Linked DNA regions of Serinibacter salmoneus. The protein of the gene in region 1 binds, or shares a complex with, the protein of each later gene. Links are inferred from orthologs where the notes say so. Each region holds a gene or a part of one and is shown in the gene's direction. Other genes may lie near its edges.

Region 1 (16,058 bases):
GCGGCCCGGATCCACGGAGCAGTCAGCTCGGGGATGCGTGGGCGGTCCGCGTCTGCTGCTCGATGGCGCAGGGTGTCGTCCGCGGACCCGATCACCGCGGTGCCGCAGGGGAGCGGTGAAGCCGTGCGGTAGGGCATGAGCGGGAGCGACACGTTCCTCCTGTGTCTCGAGCAGGCAGGGATCATTTGTCACGAAAGAGTAACGGCGCCCGGCGTGCGGTGGTGGTTTGGGGTTCGGGCGTCCATCCGGGACGCCTAGACTGGGCGGCCGGGAGGCCGCCACGCTCGGACCGGCGGCGCAGAACACGCCTATGAAGCTCACCGGACTGCTGTCCGCACTTGCCCACGACCCCTCGATCGACCCGACCCTGCGGGCTCTCGCCCAGCGGCGTGCGTGCGAGGTGATCGCCCCGGTCGGAGCGCGACCCGCACTGATCGCGCAACTCGCGCTCGCGCCGCAGGCCCCCCAGATCGTGGTGCTGACCGCCACGGGTCGGGAGGCGGAGAGCCTGGTGGCCGCTCTCGGGGCCTACCTCCCGGCGGAGTCGCTCGCAGCCCTGCCCGCATGGGAGACGCTGCCCCACGAGCGGCTCAGCCCGCGGGCGGACACTGTTGCCACCCGGCTGGCGGTGATGCGGCGTCTGACCCACCCGGACCCCGAGGGCACCGGCGGCTCGCACACCGGCCGTATCCGGGTACTCGTCGTGCCCGTGCGCGCGGCGATGCAGCCGGTCGTCACCGGACTCGGTGATCTGGAGCCGGTCGCCGCGCACGCGGGGCAGACCCGGCCGATGGAGGAGATCGTCGAGGCGTTGGCGGCCGCCGCCTACACCCGGACCGACATGGTGACGGCGCGGGGTGAGTTCGCCGTGCGCGGCGGGATCCTCGACGTCTTCCCTCCGACCCAGGACCATCCCATGCGGCTGGACTTCTGGGGGGATGAGATCGAGGAGATCAGGTGGTTCTCGGCCGCCGATCAACGCAGCCTCGAGGTGGCGCCCGAGGGCCTGTGGGCACCGCCGTGCCGTGAACTCCTGCTGACGGATGAGGTGCGGGAACGAGCCCTGCGGCTGCGGGACGCGCTCCCGGGTGCGGCCGAGATGCTCGAGAAGATGGCGCAGGGCATTGCGGTGGAAGGGATGGAGTCCCTCACCCCGGCACTCGTGGACGAGATGTCCCAGGTCCTCGACCTGGTCGAGGACGACGCGCTCCTGATGGCATGGGACCCGGAACGGATCCGGTCCCGGGCCGCCGATCTACAGGCCACGACCGAGGAGTTCCTGGCTGCGGCCTGGACATCCGCGGCGGCCGGTGGCTCGGTCCCTCTGGACCTGTCCGCGGCGAGTTTCGTGGCACTCGCGCAGGTGTACGAACGCGCCCAGGCGCGTGGGCTGCTGCGCTGGAGCCTGACCGTGCTGCCCAGCGACGCCGACCTGGTGGGCGCCGATGACACGGCGGGGGACGAAGAGAACCTGCGGCTGGCCGCGCGCGATGTCGAGGGCTACCGCGGGGACCTCGAGCGCGCCGTGAGCGACCTACGCGACCTGGTCCGCCAGGAGTGGCGTCTCGTCCTGGCCACCGATGCCGCCGGGCAGGCCCGTCGCATGGTCGAGCAACTGCGTGCCGCGCAGGTGCCGGCGCGCCTGGAGTCCGATCTCGAGACCGCACCCGAGCCCGGTGTCGTGCACGTCACGACGGCCACGATCGGGCGGGGCTTCGTTGCCCCCGACCTGCGGCTGGCACTGTTCACGGAGGCCGATCTCACCGGGCGGGCCACCGCGGGCGCCCGTGACGCGAAGCGGTTGGCCTCCCGGCGCCGCAACGTGGTGGACCCTCTCGCGCTGCGTCCGGGCGACTACGTGGTGCATGAACAGCACGGTGTGGGCAGGTTCGTGGAACTCGTGCAGCGCACGGTCGGCGGTGCGGCCGGGGCTCGCGGGAAGCCGGCCACCCGTGAGTACCTGGTGATCGAGTACGCCTCGCCCAAGCAGGGGAAGAACGCGGGATCGCAGGACCTGCTGTACGTCCCCACCGATGCCCTGGACCAGGTGACCAAGTACACGGGCGGCGAGGCGCCCACCCTCAGCCGGATGGGCGGCAGCGACTGGAAGAACACCAAGGCGCGTGCGCGCAAGGCCGTACGGGAGATCGCCGGGGAACTCATCCGTCTCTACTCCGCCCGCATGGCCACCCAGGGCCACGCCTTCGCACCCGACACCCCCTGGCAGCGTGAGCTCGAGGACGCGTTCGCCTACGTGGAGACACCCGACCAACTCGTCACGATCGAGGAGGTGAAGGCCGACATGGAGAAGTCCGTGCCGATGGACCGCCTCATCTGTGGCGACGTCGGCTACGGGAAGACCGAGGTCGCGGTGCGGGCCGCGTTCAAGGCGGTCCAGGACGGCAAGCAGGTCGCCGTCCTGGTCCCCACCACGCTCCTTGTCCAGCAGCACCTGCAGACCTTCACCGATCGCTTCACCGGGTTCCCCGTCACGGTTGCGGCGCTGTCCCGATTCCAGACGGACGCCGAGGCCGCCCGCGTGCGCGAGGACGTGCGTGCCGGGAAGGTCGACGTCGTCATCGGCACCCACCGACTGCTCACCGGGGAGGTGCGATTCAAGGACCTCGGTCTCGTGATCGTGGACGAGGAACAGCGATTCGGCGTGGAGCACAAGGAGACTCTCAAGCAACTGCGAACGAACGTGGACGTGCTGGCGATGAGCGCCACGCCGATCCCCCGCACGTTGGAGATGGCGGTCACCGGCATCCGGGAGATGTCCACGCTGGCCACCCCGCCCGAGGAACGCCACCCCGTCCTGACGTTCGTGGGTCCCTACGAGGAGAAGCAGATCGCTGCTGCGATCCGGCGCGAGCTCCTCCGGGAGGGGCAGGTGTTCTATGTGCACAACCGCGTGGAATCGATCGAGCGCGCCGCCGCCCACCTGGCCGAACTCGTGCCCGAGGCGCGCATCGCTGTGGCGCACGGCAAGATGAACGAGCACCAGCTCGAGCGCGTGATCATGGACTTCTGGGAGAAGCGGTTCGACGTGCTGGTCTGCACCACGATCGTGGAGACGGGCCTGGACATCTCCAACGCCAACACCCTGATCCTCGAACGCGCCGATGTCATGGGCCTGTCCCAGCTGCACCAGCTGCGCGGTCGCGTGGGGCGCGGGCGCGAGCGGGCGTACTCCTACTTCCTGTACCCGCCGGAGAAGCCGCTGACCGAGACCGCCCACGACCGCCTGGCCACCATTGCCGCGAACACCGACCTCGGCGCGGGGATGCAGGTCGCGCTGAAGGACCTGGAGATTCGCGGCGCCGGCAACCTCCTCGGCGGTGAACAGTCCGGCCACATCGCCGGCGTCGGTTTCGATCTGTACGTGCGCATGGTGTCCGAGGCCGTGCAGCGTTTCCGCGGCGAGGAGGTCGAGGAGCTGCAGGACGTGACGATCGAACTGCCGATCGACGCGCACATCCCGCACGAGTACGTGCCGCACGAACGGTTGCGCCTGGAGGCCTACCAGAAGATCGCCTCCGCGCGTGGCAGCGAGGACGTCGCCGCCGTCCGCGAGGAACTCGTGGACCGCTACGGTGCTGTCCCGGCGAGCACCGAACTGCTCTTCGCCGTCGCCGAGATGCGCACCCTGGCCCGCTCGCTGGGAGTCACCGCCATCACCATTCAGGGCCAGTACATCCGATTCGCTCCCGTTGAGCTCAGCGACTCCGCCACCGTGAGGCTCAAGCGGCTCTACCCGCGTTCGGTGATCAAGGCGGCGGTGCGCACGATCCTGGTGCCGGCACCCACCACGGCGCGGGTGGGTGGGGAGGTGCTGCGCGATCTCGCCCTGGTGGAGTGGGTGATGGGCCTGCTGCGCAGTGTGGTGGGTAGCAGCGTCGCGGCTGCAGCCGCGGTGGCCGGGCCCGGCTCGTGACCCGGTGCGATCGATGGATAGGATCGAGGGCGTTGGCCCGCCCCACCGGAGGTTGCTGTGCGTTCTCAGGCGCGTTACGCCGTCGTCCCAGTCCTGACCGTTCTTGCGTTGACCGCCTGCACCCAGCAGCCGGGGACCGCCGCCACGGTCGAAGGTGAACGCATCACCCAGGCGGAGCTCGCCGCCACGGTGGAGGATCTCGACACCCTGAACGGAATGGCCTCCGACCCTGGGCAGGTGCTGACCTCGCTCATCTTCGCGCCCGTCGTGGTGACGGCCTCCGGCGATGCGGGGGTCGGTGTCAGTCAGGCGGAAGCGACAGCGCTGCTCGACGAGGTCGCGGCGACCGCGGGACTGGAACCGTGGGACTACGCGCCCGGCACGATCCAGATCGCCGAACTCCAGCTTGTCAGCCAGTACACCGCCTCGGTGGCCGGGCTGAACGAGGAGATCGCGGTACGCGCCGCTGAGGCCGACGTCGAGGTCAACCCGTTGTACGGCGAGTGGTCGGGTGCTTCCGGGGTCCAACCGACGCAATGGCCCTGGTTGCTCGAACCCGCGACCGCGGCGGTGGGCTGAGTCGTGGCAGCCACTGCGCCGGCGCCGGTGGACAAGGCCGACTGGGGAGAACTCGTGGTGGTGCGCCACGGCGAGACCGCCTGGAGCCGCACCGGCCGGCACACCGGGCGCAGTGACATCCCCCTCACCCCGGCGGGTGTCGAGCAGGCCAGGGCGCAGGGAGAGGCGCTCGCGGGGCGTACCTTCGCGCTCACCCTGGTCTCCCCCTTGCAACGCGCGCGTCACACGGCCGAGCTCCTCGGGCATGGCGACGGCGAGCCGGAGCCGGACCTGATGGAGTGGGACTACGGCCCGGTCGAGGGCCTCACGAGGGTCCAGGTCATCGAGGCGCTCGGGCACCCCTGGGCCGCGCTCGGGGACGGTGTGCGGCAACCGCTGACCATCTCCGGCACCGACGACCTGCCACCCGAGCAACGCAACGCCCACCCCGGGCCGGGCGAGCTCGTGGAGGAGGTAGCCGCGCGCGCGGCCCGCGTGATTGCGCGCGCCGAGCCTGTTCTGCGGTCGGGGGGCGATGTGCTCTTCGTGGCGCACGGGCACGTCCTGCGGATCCTCACCGCGACCTGGCTCGAACTGCATGCCGACGTCGCCGAACGACTGGAGATGGGCACCGCCGCGCGCAGCGTGCTCGGTTACGACCGCGGCGCGCGCTGCCTGCGGCACTGGAACGTGCCCCCGGGCGTGAAGGAGTGAGCACTCCGGGCGCCGCGGGGCTCGGCAGTCCGGAGCGGATCGCCCGCGCCATGAGCGATGTCGTGGCCGTGATGGACCGGCTGCGGTCGCCCGGGGGCTGCCCCTGGGATGCCGAGCAGACCCACGCCGGCCTCGCGCCGTACGCCATCGAGGAGGCGCACGAGGTCGCGGAGGCGGCCGAGAGCGGCGACGGCACGCTGCGGGAGGAACTCGGTGACCTGCTCCTCCAGGTGCTCTTCCAGGCACGGATCGCGCAGGAGGGACCCGACGGCGCCACCCCGTTCGACCTGGCCGATGTAGCACGCACCCTGGAGGCCAAGCTGCGGCGTCGTCATCCCCACGTGTTCGCGGATGCGACGGCGGTGGACGCCCAGCAGGTGGCGGCCACCTGGGAGGACATCAAGGCGGCGGAGCGCGCAGCGTCGCCCACCGGCGCCGTCGCCGGTGAGGCCAGCGTGCTCGCGGGCGTCCCGACCTCCCTGCCGGCGCTCGCCGCGGCGCAGAAGGTGCTCGCCCGCGCCCGGCGAGCCGGCATCGCGGTGGGTCCCTCCTACCCCGAGCACGGGGATGAGCAGGCAGACCTCGAGGCCGACATCGGCGCGGAACTGGTGGCCCTGGTCGCCCGAGCCCAGGCGGCGGGGGTGGATGCCGAGGCGGCGCTGCGCGCGCAGGTCCGAGGTCTTCGTGCGCAGGTGCGCGAGGCCGAGTCGTCCGCGTGACAAACGTCCCGCTCGCCCTTGCGCGAGGATCCTCTAGGGTTGTCCTGGGCAGTGAGCCCGACGTGTCGGGCGCACTGACGTGCCCCTGGGCCGTGCGGCCCCGGGGCGTACCGCTAGCAACCTGACAGGAGCTTCCATGGCCACCATCGAGGCCGTACTCGCACGTGAGATTCTCGACTCCCGCGGCAACCCCACCCTTGAGGTCGAGGTCGGCCTCGACGACGGCAGCGCCGGCCGCGCGGGTGTGCCCTCGGGCGCCAGCACCGGAGCCTTCGAGGCCGTCGAGCGCCGCGACGGCGACAAGGGCCGCTACCTCGGCAAGGGCGTGCAGGACGCCGTCGAGGCCGTTCTCGACGCCATCGCGCCCGAGGTCCTCGGCCTGGACGCCGGCAACCAGCGCGAGATCGACCAGATCATGATCGATCTCGACGGCACGCCCAACAAGGGCAAGCTCGGTGCGAACGCCATCCTCGGCGTCTCCCTCGCCGCTGCGCGCGCCGCGGCCGACAGCGCCGCGCTGCCGCTCTTCCAGTACATCGGTGGTCCCAACGCGCACGTGTTGCCCGTTCCGATGATGAACATCCTCAACGGTGGATCCCACGCGGACTCCAACGTGGACATCCAGGAGTTCATGATCGCCCCCGCCGGCGCCCCCACCTTCAAGGAGGCCCTGCGCTGGGGCGCCGAGGTCTACCACGCACTGAAGTCGGTGCTGAAGGCCCGCGGCCTGGCCACCGGGCTCGGCGACGAGGGCGGCTTCGCGCCGAACCTGGAGTCCAACCGCGCCGCGCTCGACCTCATCCTGGAGGCCATCGAGAAGGCCGGCTACACCCCGGGTGAGGACATCTTCCTCGCGCTGGACGTGGCCTCCACCGAGTTCTTCTCCGAGGGCGGCTACGCCTTCGAGGGCGGCACCAAGACGCCCGCCGAGATGGTGGACTACTACACCCAGCTCGTGGCGGACTACCCGCTGGTCTCCATCGAGGACCCGCTGAGCGAGGACGAGTGGGACTCCTGGAGCGACCTCGTGGCCAAGGTCGACGACAAGGTCCAGATCGTCGGTGACGACCTGTTCGTCACCAACCCCGAGCGACTCGCCAAGGGCATCGCGCAGAAGTCCGCGTCCTCGCTGCTGGTGAAGGTGAACCAGATCGGCTCCCTCACCGAGACCCTCGACGCCGTGACCATGGCGCAGCGCGCCGGGTTCACCGCGATGGTCTCCCACCGTTCCGGTGAGACCGAGGACACCACGATCGCCGACCTCGCGGTGGCCGTGAACGCCGGTCAGATCAAGACCGGTGCGCCCGCCCGCGGTGAGCGCATCAACAAGTACAACCAGTTGCTGCGCATCGAGGACCTGCTCGGCGAGGCGGCGACCTACGCCGGTCGCTCCGCCTTCCGTCGCCTGGGCTGAGCCCGTCGGGCGGATATGCCCGCCGGCCACGAACGTAGCGCCCCGGGGTGAGTCCTCTCACCCCGGGGCGTCCTCGTGTGCGCGGTGCTCCCGGCGTGCCGCGTCCGTCGGCGGCGGTTTGCCCTGGCACGATGAGGCGGTGAGTGCTCGAGGGCAGACCCAGCGACCCGCGGCAAGGACGAGCCGCCGGGCCGGGGTACGGCGCGCGCGCACGCGCAGCGCAGCGGCGAGCGGTTCGGCGGCGGAACTCGAGGAGACCCGCGCGCCGCGGCAGATCACCCTGCGAGGGATCGTGCTGCTCGTGATGATCCTGGTGGCCTTCGTGGTGCTGGCACCCACGTTCCGCGCCTATGTGACGCAGCAGGAGCAACTGCGTGAGGTGAACGCCGACCTCGCCTCCTCCCAGGCACAGGCGGAGGCACTCGCCGCCGAACTCGAGCAGTGGCAGGACGACGACTACGTCCGCGCCCAGGCCCGCGAGCGGTTCAACTACGTGGAGCCGGGCGAGACCTCCTACCGCGTGGTGGACCCGGAGACCGTGGTGGGGGAGGACCCCATCGCGGACCTCACCGCGCAGGCACAACAGGCGGCCTCCGGGCTGACGACGGGAGCGCGGGGGCCCTGGTACGTCACGGTCTGGGATTCCGTCCAGATCGCCGGCGCGGCCCAGGACCAGGCGGCCCAGGACGAGGCGGCCCAGGACGAGGCGGAGCAGGACGAGGCGGAGCAGGACGAGGCAACGGGCGAGTCTGCGGGCGGCGCCGACACCGAGCGGGCAGGCGGATGATGACGGCTGAGAACGAGGCACCCGAGCCCAGCACGACGCAGCTCCCGCCGGGCCCGCAGCAGCACCGCGACCGTCCCGGGCCTCGCGTGGAACACGACCCGGGTGCGGCGCCCCGGCCTCGCGTGCGCGAGGAGGACCTGGCGGTCCTGGCCGATCAGCTCGGCCGCGAGCCGCGCGGCGTGGTGGAGATCGCTGCGCGCTGCGTGTGTGGTCGCCCCACGGTCGTGCGCACCGCGCCACGACTGGCGGATGGCACGCCGTTCCCCACCTCCTACTACCTGACGCATCCTGGGGCGGTCTCCGCGGTCTCGACCCTCGAGGCAGGCGGGCTGATGGCGCAGATGACCGAGCGGCTCGCGCGGGAGCCCGGGCTCGCTGCGGCCCACCTGCGCGCTCACCAGGACTACCTGGAGCGGCGGGCCGAGCTCGGTGAGGTGCCGGAGATCGCCGGCATCTCCGCGGGCGGGATGCCCAGTCGCGTCAAGTGCCTGCACGTGCTCGTCGCGCACGCGCTGGCACGGGGGCCGGGAGTGAATCCCCTGGGCGACGAGGCGCTCGCGGCGATGGCCGCGAGTTGGAGGCCCGGGCGCTGCACCTGCTGAGGAGCCGGGACGGGTCAGGCCCGGGGCCGCGCGCCGAGACTGCTTGCTCGCACCACGGCGTGGTGCCCGTGGCGCGCAGTGACCGAGTCGCGCGCACTCTTCCACGCCCGAGCCCGCTCGTGCTCCCCGCTGAGGCCGAGATCGAGTTCCTCCTGGAGCGCATCGGCCGGAGCCAACTCGGCCAGAGCGATGCCGACCAGGGTGCACCCCCGTCGCTCCAGGAGTGGCCAGGCGCTATCCAGGAGCGCGACGGCGGTGCGGGCGATGGGCGCATCGGCCTGAACCGGATGGGTCAGGGTGCTCGAGCGCGAGGCCCGCGAGTAGTCCTCGAGGCGAAGCCGCAACTCGATACGTCGGGTGGTCAGGTGCGCGCCGCGCAGGCGGCCGGTGGTCCGGTCCACCAACGCCAGCAGGTGCGCTCGCAGGGCCGAGGGCGTGTGCGGTCCTCGCCCGAGGGCACGCTGTGCGCCGATCGATCCGCGTTGAGGGGCGCCGTCCTCCTCGTGCAGACGCTCCGGGCCCACGGAGTGCACGAGGGCGTGCAGCCGTGCTCCGGCGCCGGATCCGAGCAGCCCGAGGAGCACCTCACGGGGGAGTTGTGCGAGGTCCCCCGCGGTGTGCAGCCCACACCGGGCCAAGCGCGCTGTCGTGGCATCACCGATACCCCACAGCCGTGCCAGCGGCAGCGGATGGAGGAAGGCGTCCTCCCCCTCCGGTGGGATCAGGAGCAGACCGTTCGGTTTGCTCGCCGTGCTGGCCATCTTGGCCAGGAACGGGGTGCGGGCCACCCCGACGCTCACGGTCAGGCCGACCTGCGCCGATACCCGCGCCCGCAGCCGGCGGGCGACATGGAGCGGTGACTGCTCCAGGTGGCGTAACCCGCGCACGTCGAGGAACGCCTCGTCGATGGACATCACCCGGACCACGGGGGTCGTCTCGCGGAAGAGGGCCATGACCTGCCGGCTCGCGCGCGTGTAGGCGTCGAAGTCCGTGGGCACGAGGACGAGGTCCGGGCATCGTGCTCGGGCCTCACGCCCGGACATCGCGGAGCGCACCCCGGCCCGCCGCGCCTCATAGCTCGCAGCAAGGATCACACCTCCCCCCACGGCGACCGGGCGGCCGCGCAGGCGGGGATCGTCCCGCTGGGCCACGGAGGCGAAGAAGCAATCGAGGTCGGCGTGCAGCATGCCCGCCTCGCCCTCGTGCCCGCGCGGCGAGCCGGCCCATTGCGCCCCCGCGTTCATCGACGCATCCCCGGCTGCGTGCTCATGGCGGCATGATCCGCGCGGGGTCCGACATCCTCGGCGACCGCAGTAGGGTCGCAGGTGTGACGCGGGTAGCTGCCATTGACTGTGGAACCAACACGATCCGTCTCCTCGTGGCCGACCTCGAGGGTGGCCAGGCCCGGGAGGTCGTGCGCACCGGCCTCATCACACGGCTGGGTCAGGGCGTGGACCGCACCGGCGAGCTGGATGCGGACGCGCTCACCCGCACGCTCTCGGCCACCCGGGAGTTCGCGGGGATCATCGAGTCCGAGGGTGCACAGCAGGTGCGGTTCGTGGCCACCTCAGCCACCCGCGATGCGCGCAATCGCGACGAGTTCGTCCTCGGCGTGCGTGAGGCGCTGGGCGTGGAACCCGAGGTCGTCAGCGGTGTCGTCGAGGCAGGGCTCTCCTTCACCGGTGCCGTCAGCGCCGTCTCTCGCGCGCACCCCGGCCCCTACCTCGTGGTCGACCTCGGCGGTGGATCGACCGAAGTGGTCCTGGGAACCGATGCGCCCGAGTACGCCGTGTCCCTCGACATCGGGTCCGTGCGACTGCACGAGCGGCATCTGGTGAGTGATCCACCGACCCAGGCGGAGATCGATGCGGCCACGGTGGACGTGCGTGAGGCGCTGCGGCGGGCCGAGGCCGAGGTGCCGTTGCACGAGACAGCCACCCTGGTCGGTGTGGCGGGCACCATCACCACAACCACCGCGCACGCGCTGCGTCTGCCCGGCTACCAGCGTGAGCGCATCGACGGCGCCGAGCTCCCCGTGGGGATCGCGATGGCGGCAGCACAGGATCTGCTGGCGGCGACCCGGAGGGAGCGGGCGGCGCTGCCCTACCTGCATCCGGGCCGCGTCGACGTGATCGGGGCAGGCGCCCTGATCTGGTTCGAGGTGATCGCGCGCGTCCTGGCCGAGACGACGGCCGCCGGGAGCGGGATCCGGCACGTGGTCACGAGCGAGCACGACATCCTGGACGGCATAGCGCTGAGTCTCGGCGCATCCGCGTGAGCCAGGGCGCCGGGCGACTGCGTGATCTCCTGGCCCTGACTCGCGAGGTCCTCGGGGTGACCCTGGGCACCTTGGTACTGCCGGCCGCGCTCCACGCTCGGCGCGGCGATCCAGCCCTCCCGCACGAGCCGGCGTCGCGGGAGCGCGGTCGTTGCCCGCGGCACGGCCTCGACGGTCTGGACCTTTGTGTCAAGGGACACAGGTCCCCCCCTGTATGGCGTGGACGTGCGCTACTACGATGGGCCGCGTGACTTCCACGACAGCTCCCACCGCCCGCGCCGCGGCCCGCAAGGTGCCCCGCATCCTCATCCTGGGTGGGGGGTACGTCGGCCTGTTCACCGCAATCCGCCTGCGCAAACAGTTGGGTCGTCGTGAGGTGGCGATCGTGCTGGTGGATCCCCGCTCCTACATGACCTACCAGCCCTTCCTGCCCGAGGCGGCGGCCGGCTCCATCGAGCCGCGCCACGTGGTGGCCTCCCATCGCCGCGAGTTGCGCAACGCCACCGTGATCAACGGTCGGGTCTCCGCGATCCGTCACGCCGAGCGCGCCGTGCGGGTGACCCCGGCCGAGGGCGAGGACTACTGGGTGCGCTACGACCACCTCGTGGTCTCGCTGGGCGCGGTCGCGCGCACGCTCCCGATTCCGGGCCTGGCGGAGGTCGGCCTCGGCTTCAAGCAGGTCGAGGAGGCGTTCGCGCTGCGCAACCAGGTCCTCGGCCTGATGGACGAGGCGGCCTCCACCTGGGATCCCGAGCGTCGCAAGAAGATGCTCACCTTCACCTTCGTCGGTGGTGGGTTCGCGGGCATCGAGGCGCTCGGTGAGATCGAGGACATGGCTCGTTCCGCATGCCGGGACTTCGACTCCATCGAGCGTTCCGACCTGCGCTTCGTGCTGGTGGAGGCGACCCACCGCATCCTGCCGGAACTCGGCGAGGAACTCGGTGGTTACGCGCTGGAGCAGTTGCGCGCCCGTGGCATCGAGATGCACCTGTCCACGTTCCTGAACTCCTGCGAGGACGGACACGTGGTGCTCTCCGACGGCACCGAGTTCGACTCCGAGACCATCGTGTGGACCGCCGGTGTGAAGCCGAGCCCGGCGGTGCAGCGCTCCGATCTTCCGCTGACCGAGACCGGCCGAGTGCGGGCCGATGCCTCGCTGCGGATCGTGGAGGAGGACGGGACGGTCGTGGAGAACGCCTGGACGGCCGGCGACTGTGCCTCGGTGCCCGATCTCGCCGTGGGGGAGGGAGCCTTCTGTGCCCCCACCGCGCAGCACGCCGTGCGCCAGGCCAAGCACCTCGGCGACAACATCGCCCGCGTGCTGGCCGGTGAGGAGCCCGTGGACTACGTCCACGCGAACGTCGGTACGGTCGCCTCGCTCGGCCTCTTCAAGGGCGTCGCGCAGATCTTCGGGATCAAGTTGCGTGGCCCGCTGGCATGGTTCATGCACCGCTCCTACCACCTCTTCGCGATGCCGACCTGGAACCGCAAGGTGCGCATCATGCTGGACTGGACCACCTCGCTGCTCTTCCGCCGCGAACCGGTCGCACTGGGTGGCGTGAGCACCCCGCGGGCCGAGTTCATCGCGGCCTCGGCCCCGGCGCCCAGCCGCGAGAACCTCCCGGAGCCGCCGACGGTCGTCTGATCGCCGTACGCTGTGCGCACGCGGCACCACCGGTGCCGCGTGCGGCCCCCGTAGCCCAATCGGCAGAGGCAGCCGGCTTAAACCCGGCACAGTATGGGTTCGAGTCCCATCGGGGGCACCCAGAGCGTCGTTGTTCAAACTAGCGACGTTCCCGGTTTGATCCGTCCCGTTTCCGCTTGCTGTCTGGCGAGCAAGGGCGGTGGCCTGGACTTCGGGGTTTGTCGGCCGGCGCAGATGAAGTACGGGTAGTGAATCGCCCTGGGTTTGGTGGAGTCGCCTGAGCTTGGAAACGAGGATGGTCACATGCCGATGGAGCAGAGTGCGGGGAAGCCGACCACGAGGCGGTACTGCGATCAGGAGAAGGCGGTCGCGGTCGGGATGGTGCGGTCGCTGCGGGCGGAGCTTGGGACTGAGCAGGGCACGGTCCAGCGGGTCGCTACGCAGTTGGGCTACGGGGTCGAGTCGGTCCGAGTGTGGGTCAAGCAGGCCGACATCGACGAGGGTGTCACTGCGGGCGTGAGCACCGATGAGGCGGCCCGGGTGAAGGCCCTGGAGCAGGAGGTCCGTGAGCTGCGGCGGGCGAATGAGATCCTGCGGCGGGCAGCGCATTTCTTCGGGGCGGAGCTGGACCGCCAGACCAAGTAGCCGCATTCATCGACGCCAACCGCGAGGTCGTCGTTGAGGGCCGTCGGCTGGGGGTCGAGCGCATCTGCCGCGTGCTGCAGGTGGCCCCCAGCACCTACTACGCCCGCCGGAGCCGGCCACCGTCGGCCCGCCAGATCCGCGACGCGGTCCTCGGGCCGCAGCTGGTGGCGTTGTGGGAGGCGAACTACCGCGTCTACGGAGCCCGCAAGCTCTGGAAGGCAGCCGGACGGGCAGGGCTGGAGGTGGGACGCGACCAGGTCGCTCGCCTCATGCGCAGCGCGGGGATCAAAGGCGTGAGCCGGACCAAACGGGTGCGCACGACTCGGCCTGATCCGCTCGCTGCCCGCCACCCGGACCTGGTCGGCCGGGACTTCACCGCGACGGCCCCGAACCAGCTGTGGGTGACCGACCTGACCTACGTCCCGACGTGGGCGGGGGTGACCTACGTGTGCTTCATCATCGACGCCTACTCGCGGATGATCGTGGGCTGGCGCGCAGCGGCCACGATGAGGACCGAGACCGTGCTGGACGCAATCGAGATGGCTCGTTGGTCCCGGGGCGCGGACCTGGCGGGGCTGAGATGTCACAGCGACGCCGGTAGTCAATTCACGAGTCTGCGCTACGGCGAACGGCTCGCGGAGATCGGGGCAGCCCCCTCGATCGGGACCGTGGGCGATTCCTACGACAACGCGCTGGCTGAGACCGTGAACGGGTACTACAAGGCCGAGCTCATCCGCGGACCCGCCAGGCAGCGGCCCTGGAAGACGATCGAAGACGTCGAGCTCGCCACCCTGGGGTGGGTCCACTGGCACAACCACCAGCGCCTGCACGGCTACCTCGACGATGTCCCACCAGCGGAGTTCGAGCAGGCCTTCTATGCTGACCAGACCGAGGGCCACCAGGTCGCCGGAATCCAATAGCGCGACCCTCCACCAGACCCAGGGCGATTCAGTTGCAGTAGTCGGCGATGCACATGGTGAAGGGGGCCGTGGAGGTCTCTCGGCACCGGGTGAGCGGGCCGTCGTAGGGGTGCCTCGAACTGCATGCTGGTCTTGGAGTGCGGGGCGGCCTGCATTCTTCGTGCATCCGCGCGGACTCTCGCCATCCGAGCCCGTCCACGCCGCGGCGCCTGGCCCTTGTGCCCGCCTACGCGGCGATTGACAGGCAAGTGTTCGCTTGCCTAATGTCGAGGTGTGAGCGACGTGTACAAAGCGCTGGCCGATGGGACTCGGCGGACCATCCTCGACGAACTCCTTGAGCGGGATCGGCAGACCCTGTTCGAACTGTGCGGCCGATTGGCTACGAGGCACGGACTCACCTCCTCCCGCCAGGCCGTATCGCAGCACCTTGAGGTGTTGCAGGCGGCCGGACTGGTGATCGCGGTCAAGGACGGACGGTACAAGTTCCACTCCATCGACACTGCCCCGCTGCGCGCGATCATCGACCGTTGGCCGTATCCAGAGAAAGCAGGAACAACCATGAATGAACCCAAGGCGTATGGAACTTTGGAGACCATCGACGGTCGGTGGGCGCTGCGTTTCGAGCGCTCGCTCGGCTATCCGATTGAGCGCGTGTGGCAGGCGGTGAGCACGCCGTCCGAGTTGGAACGCTTCTTTCCGGGTGCCGCAGACTGGACACCCGTCGCAGGCGAGATCATCGACGCTGGCGGCATGTCCGTGGAGGTGACGCAGGTCGAGGCACCGACTCTGTTGACCTGGATCTTTGCCGGTCAGCCGCAGGGCTTCGAGCTGACGCAGGAGGGGGATGAGTGCCGATTGGTCTTCACGACCACCATCGACGACCTCCCCGCCGCCCAGACCGCGACCGGATGGGAAATCTACCTTTCCCGGCTCGGACCCCATCTCGCAGGCGGACACCTCTCTGAGGAGGAGGCGCACGGGCCCTGGGCGGAGATCCACGAACTCTACGCCGAGCGCCTTGGCGTCGACCCGGAGCCGGGGCGCCGGTGGGCGGCACGGAACCTTCCTGTCAGTGGAGCCTGACGAAATGAGGATCGCGATCACCAGCGTCTTCGTCGACGACCAGGCCGCCGCGCTGGCCTTCTACACCGAAACACTCGGCTTCGTGACCAAGGTCGACGAGCCTGTCGGTGAGCATCGATGGCTCACCGTCGTCGCGCCCGACGACCCAGATGGTGTCGAGCTTCTACTTGAGCCCGCAGCTCATCCTGCAGTACTGCCCTACCGGGCGGCGCTGATGGCCGACGGGATACCGGCGGCCCAGTTTCTCGTCGATGACGTGCAGGCCGAGTACGACCGGCTGCGTGACCTCGACGTGACGTTCACCCAGGGGCCGACCGAGATGGGCCCCGCGATGACTGCGGTGTTCGATGACACCTGCGGAAATCTCATCCAGATTGCCGCCGTCCAAGGTGACGCCTGCTGGGGCCAGTGATCTACAGGTCTCCTTCGACTGCGACCGCTTCCGCCGAGATCACTACCCGGATGTCCGCCGCCGCTGATCTCAATGACCTCTCCATCGACGAGAGTGTGTGCTCCGAGTGACTAGACATCTGACCGTCGACCGCTTCGGCGGATCGTTCCGCCACAGGCCACCCCCGCAGAACGCACCACCTCCTTTCCGCCCCCCCCAGTTCGGCCGCTATCTCTACGAGCGTCATGCCCTGCTCGTACAGCCGCACGGCCTCCCGGCGTCCGGGCTCATCCGGCCCACGGCGACGCACCGCGACACCTGCCTGTGCGGCGAGCCGATGCACAGTCGTGCGATGTATTCCGAACCGC
Region 2 (15,348 bases), 820 kb from region 1 along the record:
GCTCTGACGACGAAGGGGAGTACTCCCGAGCAGCAGCATCGTCACCACGGCGCCCAACGGCGGGTTCCCGGTGCTGCTGGGCCGCACGCGGCCGGAGAAGACCTTCGGTTCCCAGTCGTCGGTACCGAAGGGTGTACCCATGGATGTTCCTGTCTGGTTGTGGGCGGTCACAGTGGCCGGCATCGTCGCGATGCTGGCCGTCGACCTGTTCGGCCACGTCCGTAAGCCGCACGCACCGACCCTGCGCGAGGCGGCGATCTGGTCGGCGGCCTACGTCGCGATCGCGCTGCTGTTCGGGGTCGCCATCCTCGTGATGTTCCCGAGCCCCTACGGCGCTGAGTACTTCGCGGGCTACATCACCGAGAAGAGCCTCTCCCTGGACAACCTCTTCGTGTTCGTCCTGATCATGGGCGCGTTCTCGGTGCCGCGCGAGAACCAGCAGAAGGTGCTGTTCGTCGGCATCATCCTGGCACTCGTGCTGCGCACGATCTTCATCTTCATCGGTGCGGAGATCGTCAACAACTTCGCCTGGGTGTTCTACATCTTCGGTGCGTTCCTGATCTGGACGGCGATCGCGCAGCTGCGTCACACCGAGGAGACTGACGAGAAGCGCGAGAACTTCCTCGTGCGCTGGGTGCGCCGGATCTTCCCGGTGACGGATTCCTACCACGGCGACCGGATCTGGGTGAAGCACGACGGCCGCTGGCACATCACGCCGATGCTGCTGGTGATGGTGGCGATCGGCAGCGCCGACATCCTGTTCGCGATCGACTCGATCCCCGCGATCTTCGGCCTCACCCAGGAGGTCTTCCTGATCTTTGCCGCCAACGCCTTCTCCCTGCTGGGGCTGCGGCAGCTCTTCTTCCTGGTGGACGGCCTGCTGGACCGCCTCGTGTACCTGAACTACGGCCTGGCGGCGATCCTCGCGTTCATCGGGGTCAAGCTCGTGCTGCACGCGTTGCATGAGAACGAGCTCCCGTTCATCAACGGCGGTGAGCACGTCAGCGTGCCCGAGGTGTCCATCGCCTTCTCGCTGATCTTCATCGTCGGGGTGCTGACGATCACCACCGTCGCGAGCCTGGCCAAGTCCCGGCGGGATGCCGCGCTCACATCCGCCGCGGCCGACGACGACGGCGCGCGGGACTGATCGGGGTGCTGGGCACGCACGAGCTGCCGCTCTGGTTCGAGGTCGCCTCACTGGTGGTACTCGCGGCCATCCTCGTGATCGACCTGGTGGTCGTCGGGCGGCGTCCGCACGTGCCCAGCTTCGCCGAGAGCGCGCGCTGGGTCGCCTTCTACGTCGGCCTCGCGCTCGTGTTCGCCCTCCTTGTCCTCACGGTGGGCGGCAGCGCGCCGGCGGGGGAGTTCCTGGCCGGGTGGCTCACGGAGTACTCCCTCTCGCTGGACAACCTGTTCGTGTTCGCCCTCATCATGGGCTCCTTCGCGGTGCCGCACCTGCAGCAGCAGCGCACCCTGATGATCGGCATCCTCATCGCCCTGGTGCTGCGGGCGGGCCTGATCCTCGTGGGTGCCGCGATCATCGAGCGCTTCAGCTGGGTGTTCTACCTCTTCGGGGTGGTGCTGCTGGTCACCGCCGTGAAGATGGTCGGCGGGCAGAACGAGGAGGAGTACTCCGAGAACGTCCTGGTGCGGGTGGTGCGGCGCGTGATGCCCGTCGCCCCGGACTACGACGGTGCGCGCCTGACCACCCGCATCGACGGCCGGCGCATGGTCACGCCGATGCTCCTGGTCATCCTCGCGCTCGGCACCACCGACCTGCTGTTCGCGCTGGACTCGATCCCGGCGATCTTCGGGCTCACCAGTGACCCGTTCATCGTCTTCAGCGCCAACATCTTCGCGCTCATGGGCCTGCGCCAGCTGTACTTCATGCTGGATGGGCTCATGGAGCGCCTCGCCTACCTCAGCTACGGCCTCGCGGCGGTGCTCGCCTTCATCGGGGTGAAGCTCATCCTGGAGGCCCTGCACGGCAACACGGTGCCGTTCATCAACGGTGGTCAGGGGGTGCCGTGGGCGCCGGAGATCCCCACCTGGCTCTCGCTGGCGGTCATCATCGGCTTCCTGGCCATCGCCGCCGTCGCGAGCCTGCTCTGGCCGCCGCGCGTCCAGGACACCCAGGACACCCAGGACGCCGAGGACGCCTCCCGCTGACCGTCCCGCCCCGCGGGTCCCTCAGATCCGGTCGGCGAACGGGCCGATCACCGGCTTCCACCCGCGGACCCCGACCTCGGCCACCACACCCTCGGTCAGGAACGGGTCCTCGGCGAGTAACGCCGTCGCCGCCTCGGCATCGGGCGCCACGAGGAGCAGCATCGCGCCCGGAGTCTCGACCAGCGGCCCGGAGGCCAGCAGGCTCCCGGCGTCCAGGAGGGTGCGCAGGAAGTCGCGGTGCCGCGGGCGCACCTCGTCGCGCAGCCGCTCGGCCTGTGCGCCCACCTGGTAGCGGTACTCGACGATCTGAACGGCCACGGTGTCCTCCGGTGGTTGCGCGACGGGCCGGTCCCGGCCGCGCGATCAGCCTAGCGAGCACGATCTGGATTCCGCTCTGCTCGAACATCTGTGCGAGATGGGGGTGGGCGCGATTAGCATGGCGGCGTGAGTCTCATCGTCTCGGGTGCCCGCGAGCACAACCTGCGCAACGTCTCGATCGACCTGCCGCGTGACAGCCTGGTCGTGTTCACCGGGCTGTCGGGATCCGGCAAGTCCTCCCTGGCCTTCGACACCATCTTCGCCGAGGGCCAGCGTCGGTACGTGGAGTCCCTGTCCGCCTACGCCCGGCAGTTCCTGGGGCAGATGGACAAGCCGGACGTCGACTTCATCGAGGGACTCTCCCCGGCCGTGTCGATCGACCAGAAGTCCACGAACCGCAACCCGCGCTCGACGGTGGGCACGATCACCGAGGTGTATGACTACCTGCGGCTGCTGTTCGCCCGCGCCGGGACCCAGCACTGCCCGGTCTGTCAGGAGCGTGTCACCTCCCAGACCCCGCAGCAGATCGTCGACCGCCTGCTCGAGCTGGAGGAGGGCACCAGGTTCCAGGTGCTCGCACCCGTGGTGCGGGGCCGCAAGGGTGAGTACGAGGACCTCTTCCGCGACCTGCGGCAGCAGGGGTTCGCGCGCGCCCGGGTGGACGGCGAGGTGGTGCCGCTCGCGGAGCCGCCGGCGCTGGAGAAGAAGCTCAAGCACACCATCGACGTGGTCGTGGACCGCCTCGTGGTCCGCGCCAGCGCGAAGCAGCGCATCACCGACTCCGTCGAGACCGCACTGCGTCTGGCCGAGGGCCTGGTGCTCGTGGACCTCGTGGACCTGGAGCCCGAGGACCCGCAGCGCGAGCGGCGCTTCTCCGAGAAGCGCGCCTGCCCCAACGACCACCCGCTCGCGCTGGACGAGATCGAGCCGCGCACGTTCTCCTTCAACGCCCCCTACGGTGCCTGCCCCGAGTGCACCGGCATCGGCACGCGACTGGAGGTGGACCCCGACCTCGTGGTGCCCGACGACGAGCTGAGCCTGGCCGAGGGGGCGATCGCGCCCTGGACCCAGGGCAGTGCCGAGTACTTCCAACGGCAGATGACCGCCCTGGCGGAGCAACTGGGGTTCGCCATGGACGTCCCGTGGCGCGCCCTGCCCGCCCGCGCGAAGAAGGCCCTGCTGCACGGTGAGGACCACGAGGTGAAGGTCCGTTACACCAACCGGTGGGGTCGGCAGCGTCAGTACTCCTCCGGCTTCGAGGGGGTGCTTTCCTTCGTCAAGCGCCGTCACGCCGAGACCGAGTCGGACTACTCGCGCGAACGGTACGAGGGCTACATGCGTGAGGTGCCCTGCCCGGTGTGCCAGGGCGCCCGCCTCAAGCCCGAGGTGCTCGCCGTGCGGGTCTCCGGCTACTCCATCGCGCAGTTGTGCGACCTGTCCATCGACGGCGCCAAGGAGGTGCTGGAGCGCCTCGAGCTCGGGCCCCGCGAGCAGGTCGTGGCCGGCGCCGTGCTCAAGGAGATCCAGGCTCGGCTCTCCTTCCTGCTCGACGTGGGCCTGGACTACCTCACCCTCTCGCGTCCGAGCGCCACCCTCTCGGGTGGCGAGGCGCAGCGCATCCGCCTCGCCACCCAGATCGGTTCCGGACTGGTGGGCGTGCTCTACGTGCTGGACGAGCCCAGCATCGGGCTGCACCAGCGGGACAACCGCCGCCTCATCGACACCTTGACCCGGCTGCGCGACCTCGGGAACACCCTCATCGTCGTCGAACACGACGAGGACACCATCCGCGCCGCGGACTGGGTGGTGGACATCGGCCCGGGCGCCGGCGAACACGGCGGCCGGATCGTGCACTCGGGGGACTACGCGGGGCTGCTGAGCGCGAAGGAGTCCGTGACCGGGGCCTACCTCGCCGGCCGCCGCTCGATCCCCGTGCCCGCCACGCGCCGCGCCCCGACCCCCGGGCGCGAGGTCACCGTGGTGGGTGCCCGCGAGAACAACCTGCACGACGTCACGGTCACCTTCCCGCTCGGCGTGCTCACCGCCGTCACGGGGGTCTCCGGATCCGGGAAGTCGACGCTGGTGAACTCGATCCTGTACACCGTGCTCGCGAACGAACTGAACAAGGCGCGACGCGTCCCCGGTAGGCACAAGCGGGTGACCGGCCTGGACAACCTCGACAAGGTGGTCCACGTGGACCAGGGGCCGATCGGCCGCACGCCGCGCTCCAACCCCGCCACCTACACCGGCGTCTGGGACCACGTGCGCAAGCTCTTCGCGCAGACCCAGGAGGCGCAGGTGCGCGGCTACGGGCCGGGGCGGTTCTCCTTCAACGTCAAGGGCGGACGCTGCGAGGCGTGCAGCGGCGATGGCACCCTGAAGATCGAGATGAACTTCCTGCCGGACGTCTACGTGCCCTGCGAGGTGTGCGAGGGGGCGCGGTACAACCGGGAGACCCTCGAGGTGCGCTACAAGGGCAAGACGGTCGCCGAGGTGCTGGACATGCCGATCTCCGAGGCGGCGGACTTCTTCGCCGCCGTCCCGGCGATCGCGCGGCACCTGACCACTCTGGTGAACGTGGGCCTGGGGTACGTGCGGCTGGGGCAGAGCGCGACGACCCTCTCGGGCGGCGAGGCGCAGCGCGTGAAGCTCGCCAGCGAGTTGCAGCGGCGCAGCACCGGTCGCACGGTCTACGTGCTGGACGAGCCGACCACGGGTCTGCACTTCGAGGACATCCGTCGCCTGCTCGAGGTGCTGCAGGGCCTGGTGGACAAGGGCAACTCCGTGCTGGTGATCGAGCACAACCTGGACGTGATCCGCAACGCCGACTGGGTGATCGACATGGGACCGGAGGGCGGCTCCGGCGGCGGGCGCGTGGTGGCGCAGGGCACACCGGAGGACGTGGCCCGCGTCCCGGAGAGCTATACCGGTTCCTTCCTGCAGGATCTCCTGGAGGCACCCGAGCGCGAGCGCGTCGGGGCGTGAGCGACCCCGCCTCCTACCGTCCGGCCCCCGGGGAGATCCCCGACTCCCCGGGGGTGTACCGCTTCAGCGACCCCACCGGCCGCGTCATCTACGTCGGCAAGGCCAAGAGCCTGCGCGCGCGTCTGGCCAACTACTTCGCGCCGCTGCACACCCTGCATCCGCGCACGGCGCGGATGGTGACCACCGCGAGTCAGGTGCAGTGGACCGTGGTGGGCACCGAGGTGGAGGCACTGAGCCTGGAGTACTCCTGGATCAAGGAGTTCGACCCGCGCTTCAACGTCAAGTACCGTGACGACAAGTCCTACCCCTACCTCGCCGTCACGATGGCCGAGGAGATCCCCCGGGTGCAGGTGATGCGCGGGGCGAAGCGCGCCGGCACCCGCTACTTCGGGCCCTACTCCCATGCCTGGGCGATCCGCGAGACCGTGGACCTGCTGCTGCGGGTGTTCCCGATCCGCAGTTGCAGCGCGGGGGTCTACCGGCGCGCCGCGGCCAGCGGGCGCCCGTGCCTGCTGGGCTACATCGAGAAGTGCTCGGCGCCGTGCGTGGGTCGGATCTCACCGGCCGAGCACCGTGACCTGGCGGAGGACTTCTGCCGGTTCATGGCGGGGGAGACCGCGACGTTCGTGCGGCGCGTCGAGCGGCAGATGCGGGAGGCGTCCGACGAGCTCGACTTCGAGCGTGCGGCGCGCCTGCGCGATGACCTGGCGGCGCTGCGCCGCGTGGTGGAGAAGAATGCTGTGGTCCTGCCGGATGGGACCGACGCGGACGTGTTCGCCCTGGCCAGCGACGAGCTGGAGATCTCCGTCCAGGTCTTCCACGTCCGCGGCGGCCGGATCCGCGGGCAGCGGGGCTGGGTGTCCGAACGCGTGGAGGACCTCGACGAGAGCGAGCTCACCGAGCGTCTCCTGCAGCAGGTCTACGCCGAGCGTGGCGTGGAGGTGCCCCGGGAGGTCCTGGTCCCGGTGCTCCCCGCGGACGCCCCCGAACTGACCGAACTGCTCAGCAACACGCGCGGCTCCCGGGTGGAGATCCGGGTGCCCCAGCGCGGGGACAAGCGCGCCCTGATGGACACCGTCCGCAGCAATGCCGACGGCGCCCTGGCCCTGCACAAGACACGCCGCGCCGGCGACCTCACGGCTCGGTCGCTGGCGCTCGCGCAGCTGCAGGAGGAGTTGGACCTGCCGGCCTCGCCGCTGCGGATCGAGTGCTACGACATCTCCACCACGGGCGGTACGCACCAGGTCGGGTCCATGGTGGTCTTCGAGGACGGACTGCCCAAGAAGTCCGACTACCGCCAGTTCGTGGTGCGGGGTGAGTCCGGCGAGGGTGCCAGGGACGATACCGAGGCGATGCACGAGGTCCTCACGCGCCGCTTGCGGCGCCTGGCCCAGGAGCGGGAGGCCTCGGCCACCTCCACCGAGGTGGATGCCGACGGCGTGCCGCTGGGGCGGGTGGACCCCGACACGGGCAGGCCGCGCCGCTTCGCCTACCCGCCCAACCTCATCGTGGTCGACGGCGGAGCCCCCCAGGTGGCGGCCGCCGCCCGGGCCGTGTCCGAGGCGGGTGTGGTGGATGTGGCGCTGATCGGTCTGGCCAAGCGCCTGGAGGAGGTGTGGCTACCGGGGGAGGAGTTCCCCCTGGTCCTGCCCCGCACCTCCGAGGGCCTCTACCTGCTGCAGCGGATCCGGGACGAGGCCCACCGCTTCGCCATCACCGCGCACCGCAAGCGGCGCGGCGCGGCGATGACCCGGTCCGTGCTCGACGACATCCCGGGCCTCGGCCCGGCGCGGCAGAAGGCCCTGCTGAAGCAGTTCGGTTCCGTCAAGGGCATCCGGGCTGCGAGCGTGGAGGAGATCGCCGCGGTGAAGGGATTCGGCCCGCGGCTCGCGGCCACCCTCAGCGAGGCACTGGCGGCACCTGGCATCCTGGAGCCATGACCGAGAAGCCGCCGCCCGACCCGCCTGCGGGCGAGGCACTGCCCGGTGAGGCAGACCCCGTGACCGTTCCAGATGGCATCCCACTGCTGGAGGCGCGGGCCACGGCGCCACCGCGCGAGCGGAGCGAGGTCCTCATCGTCTCCGGGATGTCCGGCGCCGGGCGCACCCGCACGGCGGCCGTGCTGCAGGACCTGGACTGGTACGTGGTGGACAATCTTCCACCGCGGCTCCTGGCGCCGATGGTGGGGATGATGTCCCCGAGCGGTGGCGTGCGGCGTCTCGCGGCGGTGGTGGACGTGCGCGGGAAGGAGTTCTTCGCCGAGCTCTCCGCCGTGCTGGAGGCATTCCGTGCGCAGGGGATCGAATACCGCATCGTGTACCTGGACGCCGACGACGCCACCCTGGTGCGTCGCTACGAGCAGGTGCGCCGCCCGCACCCGCTGCAGGGTGAGGGCACGATCATCGATGGGATCGCGGCCGAGCGCGACCTCACCCAGGACCTGCGTCGTCGGGCGGACACCTACCTGGACACCTCCACCCTGACCGTGCACGAACTGGCCGGCAGGGTGCGCGAGATCGTGGCGGGGGAGGACTCCCACCCGTTGGCGATCACGGTGCAGTCCTTCGGCTTCAAGTACGGCATCCCGCTGGACGCAGACCATGTGGTGGACGCACGGTTCCTCGCGAACCCCTACTGGGTGACCGAACTGCGTCATCTCACGGGGAAGGACGCCCCCGTGGCCGAGTACGTGCTCGGTCTGCCGGGCGCCGCCGAGTTCATCGAGGGCTATGCCGCGTTGTTGGACCCGATCCTCGCGGGCTACGTCGCGGAGCAGAAGCACTACCTGACGGTGGCGGTGGGCTGCACCGGCGGCAAGCACCGCTCGGTGGCACTCAGCGAACGCCTGGGAGTGCTGCTGCGGGCCAGGGGTCACCTCGTGCGCAACGTGCACCGCGACCTCGGGAGGGAGTGACGTGCGCGCCCTGGACCCGCTGCGGATCGAGCCCAGTCGGATCGTGGCGCTCGGGGGCGGGCACGGGCTCGCGGCCTCGCTGCTCGCCCTGCGGCATCTGACCCCTGACCTCACCGCCGTGGTCACGGTGGCGGACGACGGTGGCTCCTCGGGGCGGCTGCGCCACGAGATGGGGATCCTGCCACCGGGCGACCTGCGCATGGCGTTGGCTGCGTTGTGCGACGACACCCCCCAGGGTCGGGCGTGGCACGACCTGCTCCAGCACCGGTTCGCCACCGACGGTCCGTTGGACGGGCACGCACTGGGCAACCTCATGCTCGCGGGTGCCTGGGCCGAGCGTGGAGACGTGGTGGAGGGACTCACCCGTCTCGCGCTGCTCATGGGGGTGCGCGGACGGGTCCTGCCGATGGCCGAGGAGCCGCTGGTCATCGAGGCGGATGTGCACCGCGAGGGCTATCCCGACCGCGTGGTTCGGGGCCAGTCCCGTGTTGCGGTCACCACCGGCCGGGTCGCCCAGGTGCGGTTGCTACCCGAGGAACCCCGGATGTGCGGTGCGACGCTGGAGGCGATCCGGGCCGCGGACTGGGTGGTCCTGGGACCCGGCTCCTGGTACACCTCCGTGCTGCCGCACCTCCAGGTGGCGCCCCTGCGCGAGGCGATCCACACCGCATCCCACCTCGCGCTCACCCTGAACCTGCAGCAGCAGGAGGGGGAGACCGACGGCTTCACCGCCGCCGACCACGTGCGCGTGCTGGCCGAGGTGGACCCGGACCTGCGCCCCGACGTCGTGCTCGCGGACCCCGCCTGGGTGGACGATGTGAGCGACCTCGAGGACGTGACCCGCTCGCTGGGGGCACGCCTGCTGCTGCGCCAGGTGCGGGCCGATGACGGGACCGCGCGGCACGATCCGCTGCGGCTCGCCGCCGCCTACCGCGATGCGTTCACGGCGACGTGGGGTGACGTCACGGATCGTTGAGGCAATCTCGATCGGAGTGGGACGCGGAGGCGGTTCGGTGGCAGGATGGCGACCATGTCTCTGACCGCAGCCGCCAAGGACGAGCTGGCCAGAGTTCGCATCGATCGGACCTCGAGCCGAAAGGCCGAGGTGTCCGCGACGCTGCGTTTTGCCGGGGGTCTTCACATCATCTCCGGGCGCATCGTGATCGAGGCCGAGCTCGACAACGCCGCCGCAGCACGCCGTCTCCGGGTCGCTATCGCCGAGGTGTACGGCCACTCCAGCGAGATCATCGTGGTCTCCGGTGGAGGCCTTCGCAAGGGCAACCGGTACGTGGTCCGGGTGGTGCGCGAGGGGGAGGCGCTCGCCAGGCAGACGGGCCTGTTGGATCAGCGCGGTCGCCCGGTCCGAGGGTTGCCGCCCCAGGTGGTCTCCGCCAGTGTCGGCGACACCGTGGCGGCGTGGCGTGGTGCCTTCCTCGCCCACGGCTCGCTCACGGAACCAGGTCGTTCCTGTGCCCTCGAGGTGACCTGCCCCGGGCCCGAGGCCGCACTCGCCCTGGTGGGCGCCGCGCGGCGCCTCGGCATCACGGCCAAGGCGCGTGAGGTGCGCGGGGTGGACCGGGTGGTGGTCCGCGACGGTGACGCGATCGCGGCGCTGCTGACCCGGATGGGCGCCCACGACGCGGTGCTGGTCTGGGAGGAGCGGCGCACCCGCCGGGAGGTCCGTGGTACTGCGAACCGGCTGGCGAACTTTGACGATGCGAACCTGCGTCGTTCCGCACGCGCCGCCGTGGCGGCCTCGGCCCGGGTGCAGCGTGCCTTCGAGATCCTGGGGGAGGAGGTGCCGGAGCACCTCGTGGAGGCCGGCCGCCTGCGGCTGGAGCACCGCCAGGCCTCCCTGGAGGAACTGGGCCAGTACTCCGATCCGCCGCTGACAAAGGACGCCGTGGCCGGCAGGATCCGGCGGCTGCTGGCGACGGCGGACAAGCGCGCCGCGGAACTCGGGATCCCCGACACCGAGAGCATCCTCACGCCGGAGATGCTTGACCTGTAGCAGACACCGGGTCTGGTGCCTCATGGTCCGGCCCGCCCGGTTACGCCACGGGCTGAGCGGGCATTTGGTCCCCCCGGCGAATCCGGTGGTGCGTAGTAGGGTCGTTCATGGAGAAACGGGGACGACCCCCTCCGCGTGTCCTGACCGGGCACGCCACCGGACGAGAGCGTGTGACACACGCATGGAGGACTCATCGTGACCATCCGCGTCGGGATCAACGGCTTCGGCCGCATCGGCCGCAACTTCTACCGGGCGATTCTCTCCTCGGGAGCTGACATCGAGGTCGTCGGAGTCAACGACCTCACGGACAACAAGACCCTCGCTCACCTGCTGAAGTACGACACCGTCCTGGGTGTCCTGCCCCAGTCGGTCGAGTTCGACGACGAGAACATCGTCGTGGACGGCAAGGCCATCCGCGCTCTGGCCGAGCGCGACCCCGCCAACCTCCCTTGGGGTGAGCTGGGCGCCGACATCGTGATCGAGTCCACGGGCTTCTTCACGGACGCTACCAAGGCCAAGGCGCACATCGACGCCGGCGCCAAGAAGGTCATCATCTCCGCTCCGGCGAAGAACGAGGACGCCACGTTCGTGGTCGGCGTGAACCACACCGACTACGACCCGGCCACGCAGCACGTGATCTCCAACGCGTCCTGCACCACGAACTGCCTCGCCCCGATGGCCAAGGCCCTCAACGACGCCATCGGCATCGAGAAGGGTCTGATGACGACCATCCACGCCTACACGGGTGACCAGAACATCCAGGACGGCCCGCACAAGGACCTGCGCCGCGCCCGCGCTGCCGCGCAGAACATCGTGCCGACCACCACCGGTGCCGCCAAGGCCGTGGCCCTGGTGCTCCCCGAGCTCAAGGGCAAGCTGGACGGGTTCGCGCTGCGCGTCCCGACCATCACCGGTTCCGCCACCGACCTCACCTTCGAGGCCGGCCGCGACGTCACCGTCGAGGAGGTCAACGCCGCGGTCAAGGCCGCCGCGGAGGGCGCCATGGCCGGGACCCTGGAGTACACCGAGGACCCGATCGTCTCCTCGGACATCGTCACCAACCCGCACCAGAGCATCTTCGACGCCGGGCTGACGAAGGTCTCCAACGGCAACCTCGTCAAGGTCGTCTCCTGGTACGACAACGAGTGGGGCTACTCCTCGAGCCTGGTGAAGCTGACGGAGTTCGTCGGCGGCAAGCTCTGACCTCTCGCTCGACCACGATGCCCGCGCTCGTACCCCTCCGGGTGCGGTCGCGGGCATCGTCCGTCCCACCCCATTCCTTCGACCTTCCGCCCTCGGGCGAACTGGAGAGACGCTGTGAAGACGCTCGCTGACCTCGGCGACCTGCGCGGCAAGACCGTGCTCGTACGCTCCGACTTCAATGTGCCGCTGGACGGCACCACCATCACTGACGACGGCCGCATCCGCGCCGCACTGCCCACGCTGACCGCGCTGCTGGACGCCGGCGCAAAGGTCGTCGTGACCGCGCACCTGGGCCGCCCGAAGGGCACCCCGGACGCGAAGTACTCCCTGGCCCCGGTGGCCGCCCGCCTGGGTGAACTCCTCGGCAAGGACGTGACGCTCGCGGGCGACCTCGTCGGCGACTCGGCTGACGCCGCCGTGGCCGGTCTCGGCGAGGGCGAGGTCGCCCTGCTGGAGAATGTGCGTTTCGATGCGCGCGAGACCTCCAAGGACGCCGACGAGCGCGCCGCACTGGCCGCCGAGCTCGTGGCCCTCGGCGACGGCGTGGATGCCTTCGTCTCGGACGGCTTCGGTGTGGTGCACCGCAAGCAGGCCAGTGTCTACGACGTCGCGCTCGCACTGCCGCACGCGGCGGGTCTGCTCGTGCAGACCGAGGTGGACGCGCTCGGCAAGGCGATCTCCGACCCGGAGCGGCCCTACGCGGTCGTGCTCGGTGGTTCGAAGGTCTCCGACAAGCTCGGCGTGATCGACAACCTCATCGAGAAGGCCGACACGCTGCTCATCGGTGGTGGCATGGTCTTCACGTTCCTCGCGGCCAAGGGCTACGAGGTGGGCAAGTCCTTGCTCGAGGCGGACCAGATCGAGACCGTCAAGGGCTACCTGGCTCGCGCCGAGGCCAAGGGTGTGCGCATCGTGCTGCCCACGGACATCGTGGCGGCCGAGGCGTTTGCAGCCGACGCCGCTCACGAGGTCGTCGCCGCGGATGCGATCCCGGCCGAGGCCATCGGCCTGGACATCGGTCCGGCCTCCGCCGAGGCCTTCGCCGAGGCGATCAAGGAGGCCCGCACCATCGTGTGGAACGGCCCGATGGGTGTGTTCGAGATGGCAGCCTTCGCCGCGGGGACGCGGGCGGTGGCGCAGGCCATGATCGATGCGACCGCCGCCGGTTCGTTCTCCATCGTCGGTGGTGGCGACTCCGCGGCCGCCGTCCGCACGCTCGGCTTCGACGAAGCCGGGTTCAGCCACATCTCCACCGGGGGCGGCGCCTCCCTGGAGCTGCTCGAGGGCAAGACCCTGCCCGGACTCGCCGTACTGGAGGACTGAGAGATGACCGACCGCACCCCCTTGATGGTGGGCAACTGGAAGCTGAACCTGGACCACCACCAGGGCATCCAGCTCGTCCAGAAGCTCGCCTGGTCCCTGAAGGACGCCGAGCACGACTACGAGGCCGTCGAGGTCGCCGTGGCGCCGTCCTTCACGAGCCTGCGCAGCGTGCAGACGCTCATCGACGCCGACGAACTCGGCATCAAGCTCTCCTCGCAGGACATCTCCTCCCACGCCAAGGGCGCCTACACCGGTGAGGTCTCCGCCGAGCAGCTCACGGCGCTCGGGGTCGACTTCGCGATCGTCGGTCACTCCGAGCGGCGTGACTACCACGGCGAGTCGGACACGATCGTGGGAGCCAAGGTGGCCGCAGCAATCGCCGCGGGCATCACACCCATCCTGTGCGTGGGGGAGAAGCTCGAGGTCCGCCAGGCGGGCGAGCACGTCTCGCTCACGCTGAGCCAGATCGACGGCGCGCTGGAGGGGCTGAGCGCCGAGCAGGTCGCCGACGTCGTGGTCGCCTACGAGCCCGTCTGGGCGATCGGCACCGGTGAGGTGGCGACGCCCGAGGATGCGCAGGAGATGGCCGAGGCGATCCGTGCGCGTGTCGCCGAGACCGTCGACCCCGATGTGGCCGCAGGCATGCGGATCCTCTACGGCGGCAGCGTGAAGGCCGACAACGTGGCGGCCATCATGGCCAAGCCGGATGTGGACGGCGCCCTCGTGGGCGGCGCGAGCCTGGTCGTGGAGCAGTTCGCCGCGATCGCGGGGTTCCGCTCCCTGTGACAACGACACGGTGATCGGGCGGGGTGTGGCACCCCGCCCGATCGCCTATCCTTGACGGGCCGGACGGCCGGCATCGCTCAGCGCGGCTGAGCGCGACTCGACGAAGGGCAAAGTGGCGTGGACGCGCTCCGAATCGGACTCCAGGTGATCCTGGTCCTCACCAGTGTGATCCTGGTCCTGACGATCCTCATGCACAAGGGACGTGGCGGGGGAATGTCGGACATGTTCGGTGGTGGTCTCTCCAGCGGTTTCAGTTCATCGGGGGTCGCGGAGCGGAACCTGAACCGCATCACGATCGGCACGGCGGTGCTGTGGGGCACCTGCGTGATTCTGCTGGGACTGATCCAGCGCTACTCGTTCTGAGGGGACAGACATGGCTGGTGGAAGCGCGATACGTGGATCCCGCGTCGGAGCGGGGCCGATGGGTGAGGCCGAACGGGGTGAGGCCGCACCGAGACTATGGATCTCCTACTGGTGCGCCGCCGGTCACGAGACCCGGCCCAGTTTCGCCGCCGAGGCCGGGGACGAGGCGCCCGAGACGTGGGACTGTCCGCGATGCGGGCTCCCGGCCGGGCAGGACAAGGCCAACCCCCCGCAGGCCCCGCGCAATGAGCCCTACAAGACACACCTCGCCTACGTGAAGGAGCGTCGCAGCGAGGCAGAGGGCGCCGAGCTGCTGGACGAGGCCATCGCCGCGCTGCGGGAGCGCCGCGGCGGCGCCTAGAGCGACCTGGTCAGACGACCCGACGACGAACGGCCGGTGGAGCATCGCTCCACCGGCCGTTCGCGTCACGGCTACTCAGTCCTGCGAGTCCAGGAATGCGGGCAGGCCTCGGGTGAGGACGTCCTCGTACACGGTGTCGGGGTCGAGCCGTCGCAGGTCCTCGATCAGCGAGTCCGACCGGGTCCGCAGCGGCAGGGACACCCGGTGATGGATCCCGCTGGGTTCGGTGATACGCAGGATCGTGGTGTCCACCGGTCGGTCCAGGACGAGGTCGCCCGCGCCGCCGCTCAACGTCACCCCGACCAGCGCCGGGGCCTGTGGCGCGTCGGCGATCGTCACCGGGACACCCAGCGCCCCGTACAGCCAGGCGGCCAGGAGCACCACCGAGGGGTGGTCGGCGCGCCCGGTCACGGTGATCGAGGTGAGGTCCTCGACGTCGACGTCGTCCAGCGCCGCGGCGAGCAGCCCCCGCCACAGGGTGGCACGTGCCCAGGCCAGGTCGGTGTCGCCGGCGGCGTGGTTCTCGGCCAGTTCGCGCAGATGACCGAGCGGGTCCTCACACCCGAGCACATCCGTGATGCGCCGCTGGGCCATGCGCCCGAGTTGATCACTGGAGGGAACTGCGGGCGCCGTCGTCGGCCACCACGCCACGATCGGCGCGTCCGGGAGCAGCAGCGGCATCACCAGGGTGTCCAACTGCTCTGCGGCGCCCCCACGGGGTCGCAGCACGATGATCTCGGAGGCTCCGGCGTCGCGCCCCACCCGGATCTCCGCGTCCAGCCCGTCCTCGGTGCGCTCGGGATCGGACCGAGGGCCCTCGGAGGCGATCACGATCACCCGGCACGGGTGCTCGCGGCTGGCTGCATTGGCGGCCTCGATCGCGTCCTCCACCGCGTCGGCCTCCGCGGCCACCAG

What was found.
Region 2: the proteins of mfd (region 1) and uvrA are in contact, whole or in part, in a crystal structure (PDB 4DFC), measured with the Escherichia coli proteins. The link is inferred for Serinibacter salmoneus from one-to-one orthologs.

Annotation. Positions count from the first base shown.
Region 1 is NZ_PDJD01000001.1:2,254,309-2,270,366, reverse strand. Bases 1-4,134 are described here. They hold mfd (transcription-repair coupling factor), read left to right. Parts: upstream 1-310; coding sequence 311-3,934; downstream 3,935-4,134. Other genes in these bases: ATL40_RS10140 (SurA N-terminal domain-containing protein), read left to right, coding at 4,043-4,134. Outside these bases: more of ATL40_RS10140, read left to right, coding at 4,135-4,513; ATL40_RS10135 (histidine phosphatase family protein), read left to right, coding at 4,517-5,206; ATL40_RS10130 (nucleoside triphosphate pyrophosphohydrolase), read left to right, coding at 5,203-5,925; eno (phosphopyruvate hydratase), read left to right, coding at 6,062-7,339; ATL40_RS10120 (FtsB family cell division protein), read left to right, coding at 7,479-8,126; ATL40_RS10115 (DUF501 domain-containing protein), read left to right, coding at 8,126-8,728; dinB (DNA polymerase IV), read right to left, coding at 8,743-9,972; ATL40_RS10105 (Ppx/GppA phosphatase family protein), read left to right, coding at 10,056-11,006; ATL40_RS10100 (NAD(P)/FAD-dependent oxidoreductase), read left to right, coding at 11,254-12,651; ATL40_RS15210 (ArsR/SmtB family transcription factor), read left to right, coding at 14,490-15,299; ATL40_RS10075 (VOC family protein), read left to right, coding at 15,304-15,711. UniProt on the Escherichia coli protein: Couples transcription and DNA repair by recognizing RNA polymerase (RNAP) stalled at DNA lesions. Mediates ATP-dependent release of RNAP and its truncated transcript from the DNA, and recruitment of nucleotide excision repair machinery to the damaged site.
Region 2 is NZ_PDJD01000001.1:1,439,146-1,454,493, reverse strand. What follows is about bases 2,249-5,672. They hold uvrA (excinuclease ABC subunit UvrA), read left to right. Parts: upstream 2,249-2,613; coding sequence 2,614-5,472; downstream 5,473-5,672. Other genes in these bases: uvrC (excinuclease ABC subunit UvrC), read left to right, coding at 5,469-5,672; ATL40_RS06395 (YciI family protein), read right to left, coding at 2,249-2,487. Also shown: ATL40_RS06405 (TerC family protein), read left to right, coding at 140-1,147; ATL40_RS06400 (TerC family protein), read left to right, coding at 1,153-2,169; more of ATL40_RS06395, read right to left, coding at 2,191-2,248; more of uvrC, read left to right, coding at 5,673-7,412; RNase adapter RapZ, read left to right, coding at 7,409-8,386; ATL40_RS06375 (gluconeogenesis factor YvcK family protein), read left to right, coding at 8,388-9,362; DNA-binding protein WhiA, read left to right, coding at 9,417-10,397; gap (type I glyceraldehyde-3-phosphate dehydrogenase), read left to right, coding at 10,593-11,600; ATL40_RS06360 (phosphoglycerate kinase), read left to right, coding at 11,715-12,923; tpiA (triose-phosphate isomerase), read left to right, coding at 12,927-13,709; preprotein translocase subunit SecG, read left to right, coding at 13,827-14,072; ATL40_RS06345 (RNA polymerase-binding protein RbpA), read left to right, coding at 14,083-14,433; ATL40_RS06340 (glucose-6-phosphate dehydrogenase assembly protein OpcA), read right to left, coding at 14,509-15,348. UniProt on the Escherichia coli protein: The UvrABC repair system catalyzes the recognition and processing of DNA lesions. UvrA is an ATPase and a DNA-binding protein. A damage recognition complex composed of 2 UvrA and 2 UvrB subunits scans DNA for abnormalities.